DNA from 2 places in the Serratia sp. AR11 genome. Region 2 is predicted to be linked to the other one. Evidence: predicted binding sites of a transcription regulator. Region 2 holds the regulator's gene; the other holds the start of a gene.
The links. Region 2 encodes sigma-54, which starts transcription at its own class of promoters, with help from an activator protein. Its sites were predicted from a motif close to GTTGGCACANNTTTCGCTNT; they were not measured.
Positions count from the first base shown of each region.

Region 1: the regulator sigma-54 is predicted to act here: its motif matches at 2,133-2,152, upstream of hycA (formate hydrogenlyase regulator HycA).

Region 1 covers NZ_CM150739.1:2,755,498-2,758,910, forward strand. The annotation lists gene ACSOSI_RS13055 (proton-conducting transporter transmembrane domain-containing protein) at 1-909, opposite strand, end outside; gene ACSOSI_RS13060 (4Fe-4S dicluster domain-containing protein) at 909-1,523, opposite strand; gene hycA (formate hydrogenlyase regulator HycA) at 1,611-2,078, opposite strand; gene hypA (hydrogenase maturation nickel metallochaperone HypA) at 2,341-2,685, shown strand; gene hypB (hydrogenase nickel incorporation protein HypB) at 2,701-3,413, shown strand, end outside.
Region 2 covers NZ_CM150739.1:4,879,067-4,882,479, reverse strand. The annotation lists gene ptsN (PTS IIA-like nitrogen regulatory protein PtsN) at 1-316, opposite strand, end outside; gene hpf (ribosome hibernation promoting factor) at 480-767, opposite strand; gene rpoN (RNA polymerase factor sigma-54) at 791-2,224, opposite strand; gene lptB (LPS export ABC transporter ATP-binding protein) at 2,275-3,000, opposite strand; gene lptA (lipopolysaccharide ABC transporter substrate-binding protein LptA) at 3,007-3,413, opposite strand, start outside.

The DNA of each region.
Region 1 (3,413 bases), 2.1 Mb from region 2:
AGCCAGCAAGCGGCGCAGGTCGTGCTCCATCAGCGCATACAGCCCGCCGAAGAAAGCCGTACCGGCAGCCAACAGCAAGACCAGCACTCCCCACCACAGCGGCGGCGTACCCAGCAGATCCAGCCCGACTTTCAGGATGCCCAGCAGGCCGACCTTCATCAGCGCGCTGGAAAACAACATGGCGGCGGAGGCAGGCGCACTGCTATGGGATTGCGGCACCCAGGCATGTAACGGCATCAGCCCGGCAAAAATGCCAAACCCGGCCAATGCCAGCAGGAATACGCCGTTACGTAACGCGTCCGGCAGTGGCGTAGCGCGGATCACGCTGAACTGCAGGCTGTGGCTATGGCAATAGATCAGCGCGAAGGCCGCAACCAACAGCAGGGTGCCTGAGCGCATCAGCAAGAACTGGCTATGTCCGGCACGCAGGCTTTTAGCGCTTGGGGCATGGACAATCAGGAAATAGCCGCACAGTGCCGCCAATTCCAGCAACAACAGCAAGGCCAGGGCATTATCGGCCATCACCGCAGCGCTTAAGGCCGCCAGCATCAGGTTGCTTAAGCCAGCCAATCGGCCGCGAGCACGCGGGTTCAGCCTGGATAAGCTACCGGCGTGATACAGCGCGGCAAAGACCCCGCACAGAGCCATCACCAGCAGTAACAGGGCGTTAAGGCCACTGATTTCCACCGCGTAAGGCAGCCACGGTAAATGGGCGCTGTGCAGTGGCGCAAACAGCATTTGCACCGCGGCCAGCAGGGTAGCGACGGCACAGATTAAGGTGACGCCGCTCAGCAAAGTGCTGACACGCGACCAGGGGGCCAGTAGCCAGCCCAACAGGGCGCAGAGCAAATACCCGACCAGGGCCGAAGTCAGCAGTAACAACGGGTCGGGCAACAGGGCATATATCATCAATTTGGCTCCTTGTGGGATCCAGGGACGGCCGCAAACGGCAACTCGGCGCTGAGCGCCTGCATCGCATTGCGCCTTTTCTGTTCGCTGGCGTTGCGCACGTCTCGGTCGGTCACCAGCCGGATCGCCTGGGTCGGACAGGTGCGGATACAGGCGGGTCCTTCGGGGCTGAAGTCACAGAGATCGCACTTCACCGCCACGGCACGGACACCGGGCACACAATCGAGGAAGGGGCTGATTGGGCGTGGTGCTTGGGGCGCAGGCAATGCCAGCGAGGTGTTGCAGTCCGCAGGGATCGCCAGTGGGGTGCTGCCGCCGAAACCTATGGCACCGAACGGGCAGGCAATGCCGCACAGCTTGCAACTGATGCACAGGCTTTCGTTCAGTACGATGGCGTCATCCTGATGGCGAATAGCATTGACCGGACATACCTGCGCGCAGGGGGCATCTTCACACTGGTGGCACATCGCCGGCGCAGAGTCGCGAGCGTTGCGAATCACCTGCAGGCGGGGTAATGACTGCAATCCATATTGCCGATGTTCCGCAGAACAACTGGCCATACAGGTATTGCAGCCAATACACAATTTAGGGTCCGCAATAATAAAGCGGTTCATGCACACTCCTTGCTTCGTCATTTATGACGAAATCGTCAGTAAAAAATGACGCCTCGACAGTTTTCTGTCGGTGATTAACGCCTGCGATCAGACGGGTAAGGTTATTTTTTTCAGAGCGTCTTGAATGGCGTGACCATCATGCAAGGAATCAAACAGGCATTGATAAATAACGGCGATCTTATCCAGGTAATGTTCAAATACCGCCTGCATGTCGCGGTTGTTTATTACTTCGTCGATATTGCCGTTTTCATCCAGCGTGGCATGGGCGAAAGGGGCAAAGTTTTCCGGCTCATGGGCCGTGGCCAGATTAATCCGGTAGCAAATATCCCGGCTGTAAAACCCTTCGCTCAACTGGATGCTGACCGTAAAGTGGTTAAACAGCACAAAGCGCAGATCGTTTTCCTGCCCGTAGGTAAACTGATGATTAATCTTCTTTTTGGTGGTGGTGACCGCTTTGACCAGAGTGCTGTGGTAGGTCTGCCATTGTGCCATCAGACGATTGCTTTTGTTGGCGATGTAATCGGCCTGACTGGTTACTTCACTGATTGTACTCATGGTCCTCACTCAAAATTGATAGTCGTTGTCGAAATAGCTCCGGGTCAGCGAGTTAAAGCATAAAGCGTGCCAAATTCCGGTAAATTACATTATTTCCTTTTAATTCAACCATCAGAGTGAAATTAATCCGTCAATCCGTTAGGGAATAACTGATTTAATGACTGACGATGACAGTCGGTTCGACAAATATGTCATTGGCGGCTTGGCATCATATTTGCAACGTGAAGGGAATAACGCGTTTATCGCCATTAACGGAGGCCGGATGCACGAAATAACCTTATGCCAACATGCGATGGAAATAATGCAGCAACAGGCTCGCCAAAATAATGCGCAAAGGATCACCGCGGTATGGTTCGAGATTGGCGCATTTTCCTGTGTTGAAGCGGAGTCGCTGCGGTTTTGTTTTGACATGGTGTGCCGCGACACGCTGGCCGAAGGCTGCGAACTGCATCTGGCGGAACAGAAAGCGCTGTGTTGGTGCCATGACTGCCAGAGCGATGTCGAGCTGCTGATACCGCAGGTGCTGGTCTGTCCGCACTGTACCGGACGAAATCTGCGGGTACAGGCCGATGACGGCTTGCAAATAAAACGCCTGGAAATTGAATAACAGAGGGGAATGAATATGTGCAGTACCTGCGGTTGTGCCCAGGGTGAATTAACCATTGAAGGGGATGTGAAGGTGCCATTCCGTCCGCAACGCAATGTGCAGGGCGATCTGCATTACGGATTGGGGCTGGCAGGCACCCATGCACCGGGTATCAGCCAGCGCCGGATGCTGGAAATTGAAACCCGGGTGCTGGATAAGAACGATCGTCTGGCGGAGGGTAATCGCCAGTATTTTGCCGACCAACATATTCTGGCGCTGAATCTGGTTTCCAGCCCCGGCTCTGGCAAAACCACGCTGCTGACAGAAACGCTGCTGCGGCTGCGGGGTCAGCACCCGTGCGCGGTGGTGGAAGGCGATCAGCAAACCACCAATGACGCGGAACGTATCCGCGCCACCGGGGTGCCGGCGATCCAGGTCAATACCGGTAAAGGCTGCCATCTGGATGCGCAAATGGTTCACGAGGCCGCCCGGCGTCTGGAACTCAAACCCCACAGCCTGTTGTTTATCGAGAACGTCGGCAATCTGGTTTGCCCGGCCAGCTTTGATCTCGGGGAGCGCCACAAGGTAGCGGTGCTGTCGGTTACCGAAGGGGAAGACAAGCCGCTTAAGTACCCACATATGTTTGCCGCCGCACGGGTGATGCTGCTGAACAAAATCGATCTGTTGCCGTATTTGAACTTCGACCTGGCAGCCTGTATCGACAATGCCCGCAAGGTGAACCCGACGAT
Region 2 (3,413 bases):
ACAGCAGATCGACCGGCTGGTTATCAATGGCGTCAAAGGCGATAGGTTGGTCGAGACGGATAAACACGCCAACGGCCCGCAGTGTGTCCTCTTCCAGTTTGCCGTGGGGAATAGCGATACCATTGCCGATACCGGTACTGCCCATGCGCTCGCGGGTGAGAACCGCGTCAAACACTACCTGTGATGACAGGTTGAGCTGTTTTGCGGCCAGTTCGCTGATAATTTCCAAAGCCCGTTTCTTGCTGGTGCAATGGACGGAGCTTCTGGTGCACTCGATGTTTAACACCGAGCTTAATTGCATTGTTTCGTTGTTCATCTCATCTTCACTTAAAACCACACCAGCAAGCAGGAGGCTTGTGAGGTGATTTTTCGCCTTGTTTAACCCTTGATGGCTTATCGGCGCGATACCCATACAGGTAACGCGCCGATGGCCGAGGCTACGTTTGAGCCGTACCCGCTGACGGAAACGGCCCAGAATGTCAGTGTTGTTTCAGTTTGTCTTTATGTTTGTTCAATTGACGCGCCAGTTTGTCGATCAGGCTATCAATTGCAGCATACATGTTCTCGTCTTCCGAGGTGGCGTGCAACTCGCCTCCATTCACGTGCACCGTCGCTTCCGCAATCTGCTGCACTTTTTCCACACTAAGTACGACATACACCTGATTTATGCGATCAAAATACTGTTCGAGTTTGGCGAACTTGGTGTTCACGAACTCGCGCAAAGGTTCGGTGATTTCGATGTGGTGTCCGGTAATGTTGAGCTGCATAATGTCTTCCTTCTCAATAGAGGTCAAACCAACTGTTTACGTTGGTTGGACGGCGGGATGGACAAAGACTCTCGGTACTTGGCGACGGTACGCCGTGCCACGATGATCCCCTGGTCGGAGAGCAGGGTGGCCAGCTTGCTGTCGCTGAGCGGTTTGGCGGGGTTTTCCGCCGCGATCATTTTCTTGACCACTGCCCGGATCGCCGTAGAGGAGGCTTCGCCCCCGCTGTCGGTATTCACATGGCTGGAGAAGAAATATTTCAATTCGAAAATGCCGCGCGGACTGTGCAAAAACTTCTGCGTGGTCACGCGTGAAATTGTCGATTCATGCATCTCCACGGCCTGGGCAATATCTGCCAGCACCATGGGCTTCATAAATTCTGTGCCCTGTTCAAAGAACGCCTGTTGCTGCTCGACGATGCAGCGCGAAACTTTCAGCAGAGTGTCGTTTCGGCTTTCCAGACTTTTGATCAGCCATTTCGCTTCCTGCAAATTGCTGCGGATGTACTGCCCGTCACTGTCGTTACGTGCGCTATTGCCCATCGCGGCGTACTGCTGGTTGATCTTCAAGCGTGGAATGCTGTCGCTATTGAGCTCGACCGTCCAGACATCCTGCACTTTGCGCACCAGCACGTCCGGGATCACATACTCGGATTCGCCGGTGTTGATCGACTGACCCGGACGGGGATCCAATGACTGGATCAGCAACATCGCTTCTTTCAGTGTATCTTCTTTTGAGCGCGTTGTTCGCATCAGGCTGCGAAAGTCGTGGTTAGCCAGCAGGTCCAGATGCTCGCTGATGATCAGGCGTGCCTCAGCCAGATAGGGCGTGTCTTTAGCGTACTGGGAAAGCTGAACCAGCAGACAATCGCGCAGGTCGCGCGCGGCGACGCCAACCGGATCAAAACGCTGTACGCGCTTCAATACCGCTTCGACTTCGTCCATTGTCACATTATCGTCACCCAGACTCTCCAGAATGTCTTCCAGCGGCACGGTGAGATAGCCGGTGTCGTCAACGGCGTCGACGATTGAGGTGGCAATAGCGGCATCGGTGTCGGAAAACGGTGTCAGATCCACTTGCCACATCAGGTAATCCTGCAGGGTCTGGGTGGTCTCGCCCTGATAAACCGGTAGCTCATCGTCACTGTAATCGGTGCGGGTACCGGACGGCGTACCGGCGGTGTAGATTTCGTCCCAGGTGGCGTCGAGCGGCAGCTCTTCGGGCATGTCCTTTTGTTCCAACGCCTCGCGGGTATCCAAACCTTCGGTTTCGACAGTTTCTTTGGCGTCGACTTCTTCGTGCAGGTCGCTCTGTTCAAGCAATGGGTTGCTCTCTAACGCCAGCTGTATCTCCTGCTGGAGCTCAAGCGTGGACAACTGCAGCAGGCGGATAGCCTGCTGGAGCTGGGGGGTCATGGCCAGTTGTTGGCTAAACCTGAGTTGCAAACCTTGCTTCATAATCTTCAGTCTACTTCCGTTAACAGTCGTCCATCAGGACGCGCTGGCACTCAGAGGCGGAATTCTTCGCCCAGATAAACGCGTTTCACCTGCTCATCGGCCAGAATAGCATCCGGCGTGCCGTGGGCAATCAGTTTGCCCTGGCTGACGATATAGGCGCGTTCACACACGTCCAGCGTTTCGCGCACGTTATGGTCGGTGATCAGCACGCCCAGGCCGCTGTCACGCAAGTGCTCGATAATTTTTTTAATGTCGATAACGGAAATCGGGTCAACCCCGGCGAACGGTTCATCCAGCAGGATGAATTTCGGATTCGCCGCCAGCGCACGGGCGATCTCGACGCGGCGGCGTTCACCACCGGACAGCGCCTGGCCCAGGTTGTCGCGCAGGTGGGAGATATGGAATTCTTCCATCAGCTCTACCGCACGGTCTGCTCGCTGCTCGCTGCTGAGATCTTCACGGATCTCCAGCACGGCCATCAGGTTGTCATACACGCTGAGGCGGCGGAAGATGGAGGCTTCCTGCGGCAAATAACCGATGCCACGGCGCGCACGGGCGTGCAGCGGCAGCAGGCTGATGTCTTCTTCGTCAATCACGATACGCCCGGCATCACGCTGAACGATACCCACCACCATGTAGAAGGTGGTGGTCTTGCCGGCGCCGTTTGGCCCCAGCAGGCCGACGATCTCGCCGGATTTCACTTTCAGGCTGACGTCTTCAACAACTTTGCGGCCCTTGTAGGCTTTCGCCAGGTTTTCTGCGATGAGTGTAGCCATAAGTGATTAGTTACTCTTCTTTTGCCCGTTTTTGTCTTGCAACTGCGACGGTACCAGAACCGTAGTCACGCGTTTGCCTTTGTCGCTAAACGCCTGCATTTGCTGCTGTTGCACCAGATAGGTGATGCGATCGCCTTTTACGTTGCTGTCGAGCTGTTCCAGATAGGCATTCCCGGTCAGGGTCACCAACTGCGACGCCACATCGTAACGGACCTTCTGCGCGTGGCCTTTCACCGGCTTGCCGCTGTCTTGCATCTGATAGAAGGTCACCGGATTGCCAAAGGCTTCGATATAAGTTTTGTTCTGATCGCCGCCTGGGCGGGTCACCACAACCTTGTCTGCCTTGATATCGATAGTGCCTTGCTTGATCACCACGTTATCGGTAAAGGTGCTGACGTTGCTCTGCATATCCA